3 regions of the Burkholderia sp. MSh2 genome follow, and region 3 is predicted to be linked to each of the others. Evidence: predicted binding sites of a transcription regulator. Region 3 holds the regulator's gene; each other region holds the start of a gene.
The links. The regulator FliA, encoded in region 3, starts transcription of late flagellar genes. The targets are predictions, from matches to a motif close to CTAAAGTTTNNNNNNNNNNNGCCGNTA.
Positions count from the first base shown of each region.

Region 1: a site for FliA is predicted at 3,350-3,376, ahead of flgM (flagellar biosynthesis anti-sigma factor FlgM). Genes of this name have one in related genera too.
Region 2: a site for FliA is predicted at 3,184-3,210, ahead of GQ57_RS21185 (DUF4088 family protein). Genes of this name have one in related genera too.

Region 1 is NZ_JPGM01000056.1:23,043-29,001, forward strand. It holds gene flgE (flagellar hook protein FlgE) at 1-42, opposite strand, end outside; gene GQ57_RS28835 (flagellar hook assembly protein FlgD) at 70-861, opposite strand; gene flgC (flagellar basal body rod protein FlgC) at 917-1,342, opposite strand; gene flgB (flagellar basal body rod protein FlgB) at 1,389-1,877, opposite strand; gene flgA (flagellar basal body P-ring formation chaperone FlgA) at 2,082-3,287, shown strand; gene flgM (flagellar biosynthesis anti-sigma factor FlgM) at 3,406-3,735, shown strand; gene GQ57_RS28860 (flagella synthesis protein FlgN) at 3,808-4,248, shown strand; gene GQ57_RS28865 (SGNH/GDSL hydrolase family protein) at 4,398-5,741, shown strand; gene GQ57_RS28870 (M24 family metallopeptidase) at 5,761-5,959, opposite strand, start outside.
Region 2 is NZ_JPGM01000032.1:98,270-104,228, reverse strand. It holds gene norM (multidrug efflux MATE transporter NorM) at 13-1,440, opposite strand; gene GQ57_RS21195 (RNA-binding S4 domain-containing protein) at 1,572-1,790, opposite strand; gene GQ57_RS43085 (hypothetical protein) at 2,045-2,197, shown strand; gene GQ57_RS21185 (DUF4088 family protein) at 2,294-3,070, opposite strand; gene GQ57_RS21180 (AzlD domain-containing protein) at 3,240-3,578, opposite strand; gene GQ57_RS21175 (AzlC family ABC transporter permease) at 3,575-4,342, opposite strand; gene GQ57_RS21170 (AraC family transcriptional regulator) at 4,474-5,403, opposite strand; gene GQ57_RS21165 (CreA family protein) at 5,466-5,951, opposite strand.
Region 3 is NZ_JPGM01000004.1:51,970-57,928, forward strand. It holds gene ahcY (adenosylhomocysteinase) at 1-1,298, opposite strand, end outside; S-adenosyl-L-homocysteine riboswitch at 1,331-1,440, opposite strand; gene GQ57_RS02745 (RNA polymerase sigma factor FliA) at 1,506-2,240, opposite strand; gene GQ57_RS02750 (nucleotide-binding protein) at 2,263-3,081, opposite strand; gene flhF (flagellar biosynthesis protein FlhF) at 3,074-4,843, opposite strand; gene flhA (flagellar biosynthesis protein FlhA) at 4,840-5,959, opposite strand, start outside.

The DNA of each region.
Region 1 (5,959 bases), on a different contig from region 3:
CGATGCGCCGGCGAGGCCGCTCAGACCCTGTTGATAACCCATTTCGGTCTCCGTTGCGAGAAAGCTCGATCAGTTGCTGGTGGTGGTGCCGGACGAGGACGTGGACGACGAAGCCGTCGTCGACGAAGAAGCCGGCGTGGACGACGCGGTGCTCGGGTAGATCGACGCGACCTGGGTCAGCCCCACCGTCGTGCCGTTCGCCAGCACGAGCCCCGCCGAGCCGTCCGCCTGCTTGATCACGCTCTGCACCTGCGAGGTCGCGAGCGTCGTGGCGGGTTGCGGCGTGCCGTTGCTGTCGACGTACGATGCGCTGATGGTGTACTTGCCGTCCGGCAGCGGGTTGCCCGACGAGTCGGTCGCCTTCCAGGTGAGCGGCACGGTGCCGGCCGACTGCGCACCCGCGTTGATCGTGTTCACGACGGTGCCCGACGAGTTCTTCACGGTGACCGTCAGGTTCGACACCGCGCTCGACAGCGTCACGCCGAACGGCGACGCCACGCCGTTCTTCACCGCGACCGAGCTTCCCGGCGCCAGCACGTTGGTGCCGATCAGCATCGCGGCCTGCGTCTGCTGGCCGGCCGCGAGCTGCGTCGACAGCGACGTGAGCGACGTGTTCAGCTGCGCGATGCCGCTCACCGTGTTGATCTGCGCGAGCTGCGACGTCATCTGCGAGCTGTCGACCGGGCTGGTCGGGTCCTGGTTCTGCAGCTGCGTGACGAGCAGCTTCAGGAACGTCGCCTGCAGGTCGCTCGCCGACGTGCCGTTGGTCGACGACACGTTGTTGGTATTCATCGTGTCGGTCGGCAGGTTGGACACGGTCGTGCCGTTGCTGCCGATCGTCGTGCTGGAGGAGGAGGTCATCCTGGGTAGCCTTCTGTCGAAACTGTCGGGTCTGTAAGGTCGGTCGGCGCGCGGCTTACGAGCCGATCGTCAACGTCTTGAGCATCAGCGTCTTCGCCGTGTTCAGCGTCTCGACGTTGGCCTGGTACGAGCGCGACGCCGAAATCATGTTCACCATCTCCTGCACCGGATCGACGTTCGGCATCTGCACGTAGCCGTTCGCGTCGGCGGCCGGGTTCGCCGGGTCGTAGGTCGACTTCATCGGCGACGGGTCGTCGACCACCCGGGTCACGCGCACGCCGCCCACGCCCTGGCCGGACGCGGTGCGCGCGCCGCCGATCGGGTCGGTCGCGAACACGACCTGCTTGGCCTTGTACGGCTTGCCGTCGGGGCCCGTCGCGCTGTCGGCGTTCGCGAGGTTCGACGCGGTGACGTTCAGGCGCTGCGACTGCGCGGACAGCGCCGAGCCGGCAACGCCGAAGATGTTCATCAACGAGGGCATGGAAGCTCCTTTTGCTCGGATACGGATTCGGAGGCGGTGCGCGCCGTCACTGGTTGGTCGTGATCGCGGCGATCATCGACTTGATCTGCTGGGTCATCACGGTCAGCCCGGTCTGGTAATGCAGCGCGTTGTTCGCGAACTGCACGCGCTCGACGTCGAGATCGACCGTGTTGCCGTCGAGCGACGGCTGCAGCGGCATCCGGTACGCGGCGCGGCCGTAATCGTCCGACGGGCCGCCCGTCGGGATCAGCTTCACGGTGCCGGCCATGTGGCCCGCCGCCGTCGACACCATCGACATGCCGCTCGTCACGCCGGCCGGCTGCGTCATCGGCAGTTGCGCGGCGTTGCTCGGCGCAAGGCCGCCGCCCGTCTGCTTCAGCGAGCGCGCGAGCGTCGACGCGAAATCGACGTCGCGGGCCTCGTAGCCGGGCGTGTCGGCGTTCGCGATGTTCGACGAAAGCAGTTCCTGCCGGTAGGCGCGCACGTCGAGCGCCTGTCGGCCGAACGCAAATTCCGCATCGAGTTTGTCCAGCATGTGTGCGTCTCTCCGTATGAAGCGCTGCACGCCCCTCACGCCGGATGGCGACCCGAGAGGCTTTTTTCCATGACAGCGATGGTAGGCGTCGCGCGCAACCGGCAATCGGGCGAATAACGCGGCAAAGCCCCCCTCTATTCATCGTTTGCGCGACCGCCCCGCTCCCTAGAATGCGAAGCGGAGCAACGAATCGGGGGCACGGCGATGACTGGCAGCGCACTTCGCGGAAGGAACGGGCGGCTTACGCACGTCCGGCGTGCGTTTGCGCTCGTCGCGGCGCTGTGGATCTCCGCGCCGGCCGCGCACGCGGACGACGGGATGATCGTGATTCCGGGACGCGGCGAGACGGCCGAAACCGCGCTCGCGCACGCCAACGCGGCGAGCGGCGGGCAATTCGGCGGCACGGCCGCGCCGGGTGCGGGCCTCGCGCCCGACGCGGGTCGCGCGGCCAGCGGCGCGGTGGCCGGCGCCGGCGCATCCGGCAGCGGCTACGCGGCGCAGCCGGCCGGCACGATGGTCGTGACGACCGTCCCGCCGCCGGTCGCCGCACCGGCCCCGGCCTACGCGGCCGCCGCCCGCGCCGGGTATGGCGCCCCGCGCACCGCCGACCGCGACACGGTCGCGACGGTCGTCGCCGGCACGGCCGAACCCGCATCGAATCCGGCACGGCGGGCACCGCAACCGTCGCCCGCGGCACGCCTGGCGGCCACCCGCGCCGCGCCGCGCCCGATCGCGGCGTCCGCCACCCCGGCAACGGCTGCCGCGGCCCAGCCCGCGACGCCGCCCGGCCAGCAGGATCCCGACACGATCCGCCGCGCGGCCCTCACATTCCTGCAGCAGCAGATCGCCGGCCTGCCCGGCAAGCCCACCGCGACGGTCACGAACGCGTTTCCGCGCGGGCTCGCCACGTGCACGACGCTCGAACCGTTCCTGCCGACCGGCGCGCGCCTGTGGGGCCGCACGACGGTCGGCGTGCGCTGCGCGGGCGAACGGCCGTGGACCGTCTACCTGCAGGCCAAGGTCACCGTGCAGGCCACCTATTACGTCGCCGCGCGCCAGATCGCGCCCGGCGAGCCGCTGACCGCGGCCGACCTGGTCGCACGCGACGGCGACCTGACGGTGTTGCCGCTCGCGGTAATCACCGACCCGGCGCAGGCGATCGGCTCGACCCCGCTCGCCCGCATCTCGGCCGGGCTGCCGCTGCGGCAGGACATGCTGAAGAGCGCCGCGTCGGTGTCGGCCGGCCAGACGGTGCGGGTCGTCGCGGCCGGCCCCGGTTTCACGATCTCGGCCGAGGGCAGCGCGCTGGCGAATGCGGCACCGGGCCAGTCGGTACGGGTGCGGATGGCGGCGGGCCAGATCGTCACGGCGATCGTCAAGGACGCCGGCACCGTGGAGATTCCGTTATAGGGACGGATAGCGCCGCAAGAATGTAAAGAATTGTTTATTCGGAGAATTCCAGGCTCGCGATGCTAAAGTTCGGGCCGGCCCGGCCGTTATCTGGGTCAAACCGAACAGGAAACCCATCGTGAAGATCGATTCCACTCCGAACCCGAGCCCCGTGGCGCCGACCGGCAACGGCGCGACCCGTGCGCCTTCCGGCACGGCCCAGTCGTCCGCGCAGGCGGCCGATGCCGGATCGACCGGCGGCGATTCGACCGTGAACCTGTCGGGTCTGTCCGGCCAGTTGCGTTCGGCATCCGCGTCGGGCAGCGCCGATATCGACTCGGGCCTGGTCCAGTCGATCAAGGATGCGCTGAACAACGGCACGTTGACGATCGACGCGAACAAGATCGCCGACGGCGTATTGAATACCGCCCGCGAGCTGCTGCAGCAACAGCGCCCGCAGGGCAGCTGATCCGGCCTCGCGGCCGGCCCCCGGTTTGCCGGCGCGCCGAACCCCGTGCGCCGGCGCGACGAGCATGACGCGATGAGAGAAGAGCTGCTGGCCACGGTCAACGACGAACACGCGACGGTCGAGGCGTTCGCGTCCCTGCTCGCCTACGAGGAAAAGGCGCTGACGACGGCCCAGCCGCTCGCGATGCTGCCGGGGATCGTCGAAAAGAAAAGCGAGCTGATCGACCGGCTCGCGCAGCTCGAACGCACGCGCGACACGCAGCTTTCCGCGCTCGGCTTTCCGTCCGGCAAGAAGGGGATGGACCAGGCCGCCGAACGCGACGCCCGCCTCGCCGGCCGCTGGCAGCTGCTGCAGCAGGCCGCCGAACGCGCGCGCCAGGCCAATGCGAACAACGGCATGCTGATCCGGATCCGGATGGACTACAACGAGCGCGCGCTCGCGGTACTGCGCTCGACGCCCGCACCGGCCGGCGTCTACGGCCCCGACGGCCGCGTGTCCGCACTCACGCGCTGACCGGCCGGCGGCACGCCCGCCGCCCCTTGCCGCCACGCGGCATTTCACGTTTCGACAGACCGGGCCCGAGCCCGGCATCCACGGTCCCTTCCGATACACGGCCGCGCCACCGCGCCGCCGTCCAGTCACAACAATCAGAAGAGGGCCGCATGCCATATTTCCGCATTCCCGCGTCATCCCGCATTGCCACCGTTTCCGCCGTCGTCGCGCTGGCGCTCCCCGCCGCGCACGCCGCGGCCCCCGCGCCGCTGCCCACGCCGACGGGCGACATGTCGCTGTCGCCGGGCGGCCCCGACGTCGTGCCGCCGGCCGCGTCGAGCGCGTCCGCCGCCACGCCGCGCGCGGCGCGCCGCGGCACCGACACCTACACGTACCTGCGCTGCTGGTACCGGATCGATCCGGATCCGCTGAAGCCGGCCGCGACCTACGAGTGGGCGCGCGACCCCGCCGCCGGCGACTGGTATCGCGTGCCCGGCTACTGGTGGGCGGACGGCATCACGCAGTGGAAGAACATGTTCTACAGCACGACGGCGCAAGAGACGCTCGCCGACGTGTGCCGCAAGACGCTCGCCGCGAAAGGCATCCGGACCGACCTCACGCAGGCGGTCGCGGCCAACAACGCGCTGTCGTTCAACTACACGGTGTGGACGCTCGATGCCGCGCAGCAGGATGCGCGCGTCAACAAGCTGATCGTGTTCGGCGACAGCCTGTCCGACACCCAGAACATGTTCAACGCGAGCCAGTGGAAGCTGCCGAACGGCACGAGCTGGCATGCGGGACGCTTCAGCAACGGCCCGGTGTGGGCCGAGTATCTGGCGAACGCGCTGCAGTTGCCGCTCTACAACTGGGCGATCGGCGGCGCGGCGACCGACCAGCACCTCGTCGTGCCGGGCCTCGTGCAGCAGATCGACTCGTGGCGCGAATACATGGAGCGCGCGCCGGGCTACCGGCCGGCCAACACGCTGTTCGCGGTGTTCGCGGGCGGCAACGATCTCGTGAACTACGGGCGCTCGCCGGAGCAGGCGGCGAATGCGGTGCGCGACAGCCTCGAGCGGCTTGCCGCGGCCGGCGCGACGCGGATCATGCTCGTCACGCTGCCGGACGTGTCGCGCGCGCCGGTGTTCGCCACCCGCACCGACACGGCGAGCGTCGCCGCGCAGGTCAAGGACTACAACCGGCGCCTGGTCGACGCGGCCGCCGCGCTGCGCGCCCGCTACGGCGCGACGCTGCGGCTCGAGGTCTTCGACGCGTACGCGCCGTTCAACGACCTGCTGAGCCACCCGGCCCGCTACGGCTTCGACGACGCGCAGCGCGCCTGCCTCGACATTCCGAAGCCGTCGTCGCTCACCTACCTGAGCACGCAGACGCCGCGGGCGGACTGCCGCGATCCGGCGCGCTTCGTGTTCTGGGACACGCTGCACCCGACGACCCGCACGCACGCCTGGCTCGCCGGGCAGATCGCGCCGTTCGTGCGCACGCGCCTGCTGAACTGATCGGCGCGGGCGGCTGCGCTCACAGCAGCGGACACGCGGTGACCTGCGTGCCGCGCTCCACGCACAGCCGCTCGTAGTCGCGCAGGTAGGCGCGCTCGTCGTCGTCGAGCAGGTCGAGATCGATCAGGTCCCAGTCGTAGCCGACCGTCACGATGTTCTCGAACGTCACCGTGCCGGGCCGGGCCTCGTCCGGCCGGACGATCACGATGTTCTCGATC
Region 2 (5,959 bases), on a different contig from region 3:
GTCTTCAGCCGACTAGGATAGCGCCGGCGGCGATTTCGCGTCATGTCGCGCCTGGCGAGGCGCCGCGACGAGCGATGCGGTCTTGCGATGAAAGCGCCACGCCATCAGCGCGGCGACGCTCGCGAGGCCGGCCGCGAGTCCCCACCACAGGCCGCGCGCGCCGAGGCCCGCGTGGAACGCGAGCCAGTAGCCGGTCGGGAAGCCGATGCCCCAGTAGCCGAAGGTCGCGGCGAGCATCGGGATGCGCGTGTCCTTCAGGCCGCGCAGCGCGCCCGACGCGACGGTCTGCATCCCGTCGACGATCTGGAACACCGCCGCGATGCCGAGCAGCGACGCGGCGAGCGATACCGTGGCCATGTTGGCCGGATCGTCGAGGTGAAGGTACAGGCCGACGATGGCATGCGGCGCGACGATCATCACGAGGCCCGACAGCGACATGAACGCGACGCCGAGCGCGAGCGCGACGAAGCCCGCGTGCCGCGCGGCGACGGGCGAGCCCGCGCCGACCCAGTAGCCGACCCGGACGTTCGCGGCCTGGCCGATCGCGAGCGGCACCATGAACGACACGGACGCGACGTTCAGCGCGATCTGGTGCGCGGCCAGCGACGTCGCGCCCAGCACGCCGACCGTGAGGCCGGTCGCGAGAAACAGCGTCGATTCGACCCCGTACGTGATCGCGACGGGCCAGCCGATGCCGATCAGCTCGCCCATCATGGGCAGTTTCGGGCGCGCCGCGGTCACGAAATGGCGGAAGCGCTGCCGGCCGTGCAGCAGCCAGAGCAGCGCGAACGCGGTGAGCCAGATCGTGATCGTCGTCGCGACGGCCGAGCCGAGAAAGCCGAGGCGCGGCAGGCCGAACGCGCCGTGGATCAGCCCGTAGTTCAGCACGCCGTTGACGCCGACGCCGCCGACCGACACCCACAGCAGCCGCCGGGCGGCGCCGATCGCCGGCAGGAACGCGCGCATCAGCCCGACGCCGATCAGGCTGCCGAGCGCCGCGAAGCGCAGGATGCCCGTGTATTCGCCGACGTGATGAGCGAGCAGCGGCGGCTCGTGGAACATCAGCAGGATCGGTTCGGACAGCGACAGCGCGACGATGGCGGGAATCGCGAGCAGCACGGACAGGGCGAAGCCGGTCCAGTAGATGTGCGGCACCCGCTCGTCGGCCTTGGAGCCGCGCGCATGCGCGACGCTCACGCTGATCGACGACAGCACGCCTTGCAGAATGGTGACGATGACGAAGAAGAAGTTCGCGCCGAGCCCGCCCGCCGCGAGCGAATCGGGGCCGAGCGAACCGAGCAGCACCGTGTCGGTGACGCTCATCGCCATCTGGGAAAGTTGCGCGATCGCGAGCGGCGCGGCGAGGCGCGCGGTATCGGCGGCGTGACTGGACAGGGACGGCGGCGCGGCGGCCGTCCGCGTAAGACCGGAATGCGACATGGGATGGGCGCTCGCACGGGTGCGGGCCCGCGCTATATGTAGTTATTTTGAGAGACAACCAGCTTACGGCTTTATTCGCACCGTGTCGAACGCGCGCGCCGATGGCCATGTCGCGGAAAGGGGAACCGGCGCTATGCCTCGCGCACCGCGATGCGCGTGTCGCCGAGCAGCACGACCTGGCCTGCGCGGATCTTGCAGGTCTTGCGCAGCTCGACCGCGCCGTCTACTTTTACCGCGCCGGACGCGACGATCAGCTTTGCGGAGCCGCCGCTGTCCGCGAGGCCGGTGATCTTGAGAAGGTTGTGCAGCTCGACGTATTCGCCGGTCAGCGTGAAATCCAGGTTGGGCATGACGAAGAAGGCGCGCAAGGCGCGGGAGGAATCGCCTCGCATCATACGGCACCGCGGGCCGGCACGCGAGCGCGGAGGGGCGCGGTACGCCGGTGCGGGGAAGGGGCGTTGTTCGTCGGCAGGTGGAACGGCGGGTAACGGCCCGGGAGAGCCGAGAGCCTGCGGGTCTTTCGTCGTACCTGCCGCGTGTTGCGGCGAGGCGCGGCCGGCCGCATCGCTGCGGTTCGATCTGACGATTTTTCGTGGAGCAGGCCATGCGCCGGATTCGCGCGATGCTGATCGGTGCCGCGCCGACGGCGTTCGTCGTGTCGGACGCGTGTGCCGCGACGGGCGTGGCGGTGCAGGGCGCGGCCGGTGCCCATGCCCCCGTGGTGTGTCCGCCCGACGCACCGCGCAGCCAACGCTAGCCGGCTGCGCGCGCCGGGCGCGGCACCGCGACGGCGGCCCGGTTCGCGTCGTACGAACCGGGCCGCCGTCACATGTCCATGCGCAACGGCGTGCCGTTACGGCCGGCGCTGTCCCTGTCCCGGACCCTGCGCCGGTCGCGTGGCGGCCGGCGTGAATACGCTGCGCAGCCACGCGGCGAGCCGTGCAAAGACGTCGTACGGCTCCTCGACGAAGATCTCCGGCTTCAGCAGCCGCAGGTATTCCATGATCTGCTGCGCTTCCTGCTTCTGGAACGAGCCGTGCGCGAGACCGAGCCGGAGCAGCCCGCGCAGTTCGCCGAGCTTGTCGCGCGCGGTGCTGCCGACGCTCATCTCGCACGCGAGCTTGGCCTCGTAAATCCGTTGCCGCAGCGATTCCGCGAGCCGCCACGCGGGCGTCTGCATCAGTTCCTCGAGCGTCTGGATGTCCTGCGCCGCCCCCTTGATCTGCGACGCGAGCGGGTCGATCAGCGCCGGATCGGCCTGCGCTTCGGCGACGATTGCCTTTGCCCAGTCGCGGCAAGCCTTCGCGAGTTCGTCGGGCGTCCATTCGGAACGCGACGCGAAGCCGAAGCCGAATTCGCCGGCCTGTCGCATCAGGATCGCGACGACGTCCGGAAATTCCTTGTCGAGCGTGCGCTTTGCCCACGCGTACTGGCCGCCCTGCAGCATCCGCTGCACGGCGTGCTCGGTCAGCGGCACCATGTTGTCGAGCAGTTTGGCGCGCAGGAAATCCTCGAACGACGGCGTCGCGAACTGCGGGTCGAGCTTCAGCGACACGCGGACGAACGCATCGTAGTCCTTGCGCAGGGACTCGAGCGTGTCGTCCTTGAGGGAAAGGGTGATCTGGCCCATGAATCGTCTCGATGGCGGCCCGCGCAAGCCGGCGGCCGGCACGGCGCACCGGGGCGGGCGCAGCGTCGACTGACCGGTGCGCGACGAGGCCGGTGGCGGGTGTTCACCCCGTATATCGGCGCGCCGGGCGGAAACTTGAGCGCGCCGGGCCAAGCGCTCGCCCGCTCGCTCAGGCGGGCAGCCAGTGGGGCAGCACGACCCCTTGCCAGAGAAAGAACACCGCGAGGCCCGCCGCGATCGTCACGAGCGGGCGGCGGGTCGCCGCCGACACGAGCACGGCGGCGAGCGCGCCGACGAGCTGCGGATTGCGCCAGGTCAGCTCGGCCGCGCCGCCGTGCGGCGAGACGGCCATCGGCACGATGATCGCCGTCAGCACGGTGACGGGTACGAAGCCGAGCGCCGTCCGCACGAGCGGCGGGAAGGTCAGCCGTTCGCCGAACAGGAACAGCGTCGATCTGATCGCGTAGGTGATGACGGCCATCCCGAGAATCAGTAGCGCGTAGCTCACGATGCGGCCTCCGGGTGCGAGCCGGCGCGCGCGCGCTTGTGCAGCAGCGTGAGTGCGACGCCGATCGCGACGCCGGCGGCGACCGCGCCGAGCAGCCCGAGCTTGTAGGGCCAGCCTTGCCAGAAGCAAGCCAGCGTGCCGGCCGTCGCGGCCGCCGCGAAATAGCGCAGCGTGCCGAGCTGCGGGACGACGATCGCGATGAAGGTTGCCGCCATCGCGAAATCGAGGCCGAGCGACTGCAGGCCCGGGAACGCCGCGCCGAAGCCGATGCCCGCGAGCGTCCAGACCTGCCAGTTCAGGTACATCGCGAGCCCGGACCCGAAGAAGTAGTGGGGGCCGATGGTGCCCGGCGCGAAGTGCCGGTAGTGCGCGTAGGCGACCGCGAATACCTCGTCGGTCATCAGTGCGCCGAGCGTTGCGCGCCAGCGCAGCGGCAGGTGCGCGACATAGGGGGCGAGCGTCGCGCTGTACAGCAGGTGACGCAGGTTCACGATCAGCGTGGTGGCGAGCACGACGACGAAGCCCGCGCTGCCCGCGATCAGGCCGAGCGCAATGAACTGCGCGGAGCCCGCGAACACGGCGAGCGACATCAGCGCGCCATGCCATGCGGCAAGCGGGCCGCCGCCGACGAGCGTGCCGAAGATCACGCCGAACGGCGCGGCGCCGATCATCATCGGGATCGTGTCGCGTGCGCCGTCCAGCCATTCGTTGAGCGGGCGGCGAGCGGGCGATGCGGGTGTCGGATTCAAAGCGTATTCCTCCATGAACCGGAGGATAGCGGGCGGGCGAAAGGCGGGCTTGTATGTTCTTGCGCTTGCGGGATCGGGATCGGTGCGCGCCGACGCCGGCGGTATCGCGGCGCTCGCATGCCGGGCGGTGCGCGGAGGCCGCGGCGTCAGCGCGCCTGCCAGCGCCCGGGCGGCACGCCGAACATGCGTTTGAAGTGCCGGGTGAAGTGGCTTTGATCGACGAAGCCGCTGGCCGCCGCGACATCGGCGACCGGCACGCCCGCGCGCAACGGCGCCAGCGCGCGCTGCAAGCGCAGCTGGTTGCGCCAGGCATGCGGTGGCATGCCGGTTGTGCGCGTGAACAGGCGGGCCGCGTGGAACGGCGACAGCCCGGCCGCCAACGCGACTTCGTCGAGCGTCACCGTGCACGTGAGGTCGGCGGCGAGCCGCTCGCGCATCGCGTCGACGCGCGGTTCGTCCGCGGTGAGGCGCGCCGGTTGCGATTGCGCATTGGCGTGGCGCACGATCAGCGTCGACAGCGCGTCGAGCATTGCCGTCTCGGCGGCGAGCGGATCGTAGATGCGCACGGCGTCCGTCGTCGAGCTGCCTGCCGCGGGACCGCCTGCCGCCGGATCGTCGTCGGTCGGCGGATGCGCATGCGAGGGCCGGGTGTGTTCGCTGCCGGCCTCCATCATCCGGTGCGCGCGCGTGAGCCGGGCCGCAAGATCGACGTCGCGAATCACGTCGGGCGGGAACCACGGCGCGTCCTGCGGGCGGCCCGCGATCGCACTTGCGAGTTCGCGGATGAATTCGACCGGCATGTAGCCGACGCGGTAGCACCAGCCTTCATCGGCCGCGCGCGAACCCGTATGCACTTCGCCGGGATTGATCACGGGCACGGTGCCGGTTTCGGCGACGTAGCCGCTGCCGCGATAGGTGAAGCGTTCCGCGCCTTCGAGAATCACGGGGATCGTGTACGCGTCGTGCCAGTGGGGGGCGAACGTGTGATCGCGATAGGTGGCCGTGACGAGATCCGCGTCCGGCAGCAGCGGCGTGCGCCAGTAGCGTGCGGAATCTGGAAGGCGGAGCGCGGACATGATCGGGCGCGGGAGCGGTCGAACCGACAGTGTATCGCTCGCGCGTCCGGCCGGCGCGGGCTTTACTTGACCGGAATCGTCGTGCCGGCCGGCATCGGCACCGCGGTGACGGCGTTCTTCGGGCTGCCGCTGACGATGCGGTCGCTGTAGGTCAGGTAGACGATCGTGTTGCGCTTCGCGTCGACCACGCGCACGACGTGCAAGGTCTTGAAGATGAACGACATGCGCTCGCTGAACACGTCGGTTTGCTGCTTGAGCGGCTCCTTGAAGCTGATCGGGCCGACCTGCCGGCAGGCGATCGACGCCTCGCTCGGATCCTCGGCGACGCCGAGCGTGCCCTTGATCCCGCCCGTGCGGGCGCGTGATACGTAGCAGGTCACGCCGTTGACGACCGGATCGTCATACGCCTCGACGACCACGCGATCGGAGCCCGTGACGCGGAAATGGGTGTTGACGCTGCCGACTTCCTCCGCATGGGCAAGCGGTGCCGCGGCAAGCGCGGAGAGGAGCAGGGCGAGCGGGGCGGAGCGGAGGAGGCGGTGCTTCATCGACGTGA
Region 3 (5,959 bases):
TTTTCATCGAGATGCTTCGGCAGCACGTACACCTTGTTCTCGTACTGTTCGCCGCGCGTGAACAGCTCGATCTGCGCGAGCGTCTGGTTCGCGAACGAGTTCGACATCACGAACGACGGGTGGCCGGTCGCGCAGCCGAGGTTCACGAGGCGGCCTTCCGCCAGCAGGATCACGCGCTTGCCGTCCGGGAAGATGATGTGGTCGACCTGCGGCTTGATGTTTTCCCACTGGTACTGGCGGGTCGACGCGACGTCGATTTCCGAGTCGAAGTGACCGATGTTGCAGACGATCGCGTTGTGGCGCATCGCCTTCATGTGGTCGTGGTTGATCACGTGGTAGTTGCCGGTCGCCGTCACGAAGATGTCGGCCTTGTCGGCCGCGTATTCCATCGTCACGACGCGGTAGCCTTCCATCGCCGCCTGCAGCGCGCAGATCGGATCGATTTCGGTGACCCACACGGTCGCGCCCAGACCGCGCAGCGACTGCGCGCAACCCTTGCCCACGTCGCCGTAGCCCGCGACGACCGCGACCTTGCCCGCGATCATCACGTCGGTCGCGCGCTTGATGCCGTCGACCAGCGATTCACGGCAGCCGTACAGGTTGTCGAACTTCGACTTCGTGACCGAATCGTTCACGTTGAACGCCGGGAACGGCAGGCGGCCGTCCTTTTCCATCTGGTACAGGCGGTGCACGCCGGTCGTGGTTTCCTCGGTCACGCCCTTGATGTGCGCGAGGCGCTTCGAGTACCAGTTCGCGTCGATGTCGAGGTGCTTCGCGATCGACTTGTACAGCGCGACTTCTTCCTCGTTGGTCGGCTTCGCGATCGCCGAACGGTCCTTCTCGGCCTTCGAGCCGAGGATCAGCAGCAGCGTTGCGTCGCCGCCGTCGTCCAGGATCATGTTCGCGAATTCGCCGTTCGGCCATTCGAAGATGCGGTGCGAGTACTCCCAGTACTCGTCGAGCGACTCGCCCTTGTACGCGAACACCGGCGTGCCGGCCTCGACGATCGCGGCCGCGGCGTGATCCTGCGTCGAGAAGATGTTGCACGAGGCCCAGCGGACGTCCGCGCCGAGCGCCTTCAGCGTCTCGATCAGCACGCCCGTCTGGATCGTCATGTGCAGGGAACCGGCGATGCGCGCGCCCTTCAGCGGCTGCTGCGCCTTGTATTCGTCGCGAATCTGCACGAGGCCCGGCATTTCGGTCTCGGCGATGTTCAGTTCCTTGCGGCCCCAGCCGGCCAGTGCCAGATCGGCGACGACGTAATCCTTGGAAGCCTGGGTATCGATAATGGCGTTCATCACGCCCTCCTTTCTAAAAAGTTTCTAGATTGGTGACGTGAGCGCCGTTCAGGAAGCGGGGCCGGCGCATTCGCCGGCTGCTTGGTGAAGCTTTCCGAGCCTGGCGGGCCTGGGACGGCCCGTCGCAACGCTCCTCGGAAAACGGGAAGGATTGTAGCAAATCGGCGCGCGGAATGCGCATCCGCGCGCGCGACCGCCACGAAAGGGTCAGGACTCGGCGCCGACCCACGCCTGTTCGCGCAGCCGTGCGCGCAGGCGCGCGACGGCCTGGCTGTGCAACTGGCACACGCGCGATTCGCTCACTTCGAGCACCGCGCCGATCTCGCGCAGATTCAGACCCCGCTCGTAGTACAGCGACATCAGCAGCTTCTCGCGCTCGGGCAGCCGCTCGATCGCCTCGACGAGCGCCTCGCGCAGGTGCTCGTCGAGCAGCGCCGACAGCGGGTCGGCGTGATCGACGCGGTAGCGGTCGAGAAACGGCTCGTCGTCGGCCGCGCGATCGAAATCCTCGTAGTAGATGAGCTGGCTGCCGTGCAGGTCCTGAAGCATCCCCTGGTATTCGTCGAGCGGCATGTTCAGGTGCTGCGCGATCTCGGCCTCGCTCGCCGAGCGACCGAGATGCTGCTCGACCTGGTGCACCGCCTGCTCGACCTCGCGCGACGTCTTGCGCAGGCTGCGCGGCAGCCAGTCGTTGCTGCGCAGCTCGTCGAGCATCGCGCCGCGGATGCGCTGCGTCGCGTAGGTCTCGAACTGCGCGCCCTGGTCTTCCTTGTAGCGGCCGGCGGCATCCATCAGGCCGATCATGCCGGCCTGGATCAGGTCGTCGAGATCGACGCTCGCCGGCATCTTCGCGACGAGCTGCAGCCCGAGACGACGCACGAGCGGCGCATATTGCGCGAGCACGTCGGCCTGGGACATCTTTCCTTGAGCGTTGTACATCATGGCTCTCTCCTTCCGGTGGCGCTCATGCGGCGTGTGCCGCGCCCGCCTCGTACGACGGCTTGCCGCCCGCGTGGACGGCGCGCCCCGCGCCCGGACCCGGACGCATCGGCCAGTACAGCAGATCGGCGGCAATCTGCCGGTAGTCGCGCGCGGCCGCCGACGACGGAAACGCGTCGACCGCCGCCCGCATCAGCTCGCGCGCATGCTCGACGAGCTGATCCGCGCTCACGCAGCCTGCATCGGCGATCGACACCGTCAGGTAGCGGCTCGCGACGCCCGCGAGGTTGTCGAACGCGACCTTCGCGTCCGCATGGCTGCCGACCTGGTTGGTCAGCACGCGGAACTGCGCGAACGCATGGGCGAAATGCAGCCGCTTCATGCACGCGTACGCCTCGGTGATCGCCTGCGCGGCAACCCGCGTGACGATCAGCACGTCGTGCGCCTCGCGCGCGAGCGCCGAGAACGCGCCGTCGGCGCCGAGTTGCGCGTCGACGAGGACGATGTCGGCCGGGCCGTCGATGAAGTCGCTCAGCTGCGCATCGGTATAGCCGGCGCGCGCGAACCGCGCGGCCGCGCACAGGCCGAACCCGGCCGCCACCCGCGTGCGCTCGCCTTCGCGCAGCCACGCGCCCGCAAGGGTCGCGCTGGCCGAATGCACGTCGGCGCGCTCGTCGACGACGAGCACGTCCTTGCCGAGCGACGCGAGCGCCGCCGCCAGGTTCACGACGGTGGACGTGCAGCCGACGCCCGCCGGCCCGCCCGCCACCGCAACGATCCGCGATGTGCGCCCGGCCAGCAGGCGCCGCAATCCTTCAGCCTGGTCGATGATCCGTTTATCCAAATCGCACCTCGTGCAGCTCGGCGGTGGAACGTGCGGTCAGCGCGGACAGCAGCGTCGGCATGTCCTCGTCTTGCGGGACGAAGGGCGAACCGTCGCGCGGTACGCAGAACGCGCTCTTCAGCAGGAATCGGGTCGAGGCGACGTACAGGTTCTCCGGCACCTTCTGGCCGGTCGACACGTAGTGGACCGGCAGCTTGTAGCGGATCACCGTGTCGAGCACGCCGCCGAGGTGGGTCGCCTCGTCGAGCTTGGTGAGGATGCAGCCGGCCAGATCCGGATGCTCGCCGGCGCTGCGGTAGGCCTGCACGACTTCGTTGAGCGTGTCGCCATGGCTGGTCGCGTTGAGCAGCAGCAGGCGCTGCACCGGCGCGTTCGCGCCGTGCAGCATCGCGATCTGGTCGGATACCGCGCGGTCGCGCTGGCTCATGCCGATCGTGTCGATCAGCACGATGTGCTTGTTGCGCAGCTCGGACAGCGCGAGCGCGAGATCGCCCGCATCCTTCACCGCGTGCACCGGCACGCCGAGAATCCTGCCGAAGATGCGCAGCTGCTCGTGGCCGCCGATCCGGTAGCTGTCGGTGGTCAGCAGCGCGACCTTGCTCGCGCCGAAGCGCATCACGCAGCGCGCGGCCAGCTTCGCGGTGGTGGTCGTCTTGCCGACGCCCGTCGGCCCCATCAGCGCGAATACGCCGCCGCGCTCCATCAGCGCATCCTCGCTGTCGAGCACCGGCAGGTTCGCCGCGAGCACCGACTGCGCCCACTCGGCGGCCTGTTCGAAGCTCTGCATGTCATCGCCGGACGGCAGGTTGTCGACCAGCATCCGCACGAGCTGCGCGGAGAAGCCGGCGGCAAACAGGTGCTTCGTCAGCGCGCCATGCACGGCGCTGCGGCGCTGGCGGTCGTGCCACATCAGGCTGTCGAACTGCTCGTCCATCCGCCCGCGCAGTTCGCCGAGCTCCTGCATCACCGTGTCATTGACGATCCGCTCGATGCGCGACTTCACCGCATCGGCCACCGCGGCGGCCGTGTCGGCGGACAGGCGCGTGCGCTCGGCCGCCCGCGCGGCCTGCGCGGCGCTCGCTTCCTGCGCGCGCACGGCGGCGGCCGGCATCCGGCGTTCGGCGTCGCGCACGATCTCGCGCGCCCAGTCGGGCGGCGTCGCGCTCGCGGCCGGCTGCGGCTGCGGCGCGGGCGCGCTCGCTTGCGGCGCGGCGGGCGTCGCCTGCGCGCGCGCGATCAGCGCGTCGCGCTGCTGCGTCAGGCGTTTCGCGTGCTCGACCAGCCACGGCGCGGGTTCGGAAGCAGGGGCCGGCGTACCGGCGGCCGGCGCGGCGGCAGCAGGTGCCGCGATCGACGGCGCGGCCGCGTCCGGCGCGTCCACGTCGCCCGCCGGCAGGTGCGCCGCTGTCTCGTCCGCCTCGGCGCTCGCGCCGAAGACCGACGAGAACACGTCCGGCAGCCCGCCTTCGTCGGCGGCGTACGGATTGACGGCCGGGCGGCCCAGCGCCGCACCCGGGCGCGACACGATGCCCGGCACCGCGGCGGCCGGCACGGATTCCGGCAGCCGCGGCATGGCGAGCCGCGGCCGCACCGCGGCCGGCGGCGCCACGGCGGCGAGGTCCGAATCGGCGAGGGCGACGATTTCCACGCTGCCGTCATCGAGCGTGCGGTTCGACAGCACGACCGCGTCGGCGCCGAGCGCCTCGCGCACGAGACGGAGGGCGTCGCGGCTCGTAGCGCCGGTGAATTTGCGAATGTTCAAGCGGAACCCCCGATGACGTTAACGACTTTGATCGTGCGTGTGTCCGGCACTTCGGCATACGACAGCACTTTCAATTGCGGCAGGCTGCGGCGCAGGAAACGCGCGAGCATCGCGCGCAGCGCGTGCTGCACGAGCAGCACGGGCGGCAGCCCGAGATTCTGTTGACGCAGCATCGCCTGCTGCGTACCGGTCAGAAGGTTGTGCGCCAGGCCGGGCTCGAGGCCCGGATTCGCGCCGGTGGCGAGCGCCTGCGACAGCACGCGCTCGAGATTCGAATCGAGGCCCATCACCTGCATCTCGCCCACGCCCGGATACCACTGCTGCGTGATCGCGCGACCGAGCGCGAGCCGCACCGCGGCGGTGATCTCGAACGCGTCGCCGCGGCCCGCATGTTCGGACACGGCCTCGAGGATCGTGCGCATGTCGCGGATCGGCACGCCTTCCTCGAGCAGGTTCTGCAGCACTTTCTGCAGCGTCGTCAGCGAGATCGTCTTCGGCACGAGGTCCTCGACGAGCGACGGCGCGTCCTTGCCGGTGCGCTCGACGAGCGCCTGCACTTCCTGGCGGCCGAGCAGCTCGGCCGCGTGCTGGACCACGAGATGGTTCAGGTGCGTCGCCACGACCGTGCTCGCGTCGACCACCGTGTAGCCGTACACCTGCGCCTGTTCGCGCATCGCGACGTCGATCCACACGGCCGGCAGCCCGAACGCGGGGTCCTGCGTGACGGCGCCCGGCAGCGCGGCCGTGACCTGGCCCGGGTTGATCGCGAGCCACTGGCCCGGGAACACTTCGCCGACGCCGATCTCGACGCCCTTCAGCGCGATCCGGTACGCGTTCGGCCGCAGTTCGAGGTTGTCGCGGATATGGATCACCGGCGGCAGGAAGCCGATTTCCTGCGCGAATTTCTTGCGGATGCTCTTGATGCGCTTGAGCAGTTCGCCGTCGCTGTTCCTGTCGACGAGCGGGATCAGCCGGTAGCCGACTTCCAGCCCGAGCGGGTCGATCAGCTGCACGTCGTCCCAGGTCGCCTCATGGCTGTCGGACGGCAGCGCCGCGGGCGGCGCGATGTCCGTCACGTCGCCGGCCGCCTTGCGGGCCGCCGCGCGGCGGGTCTGC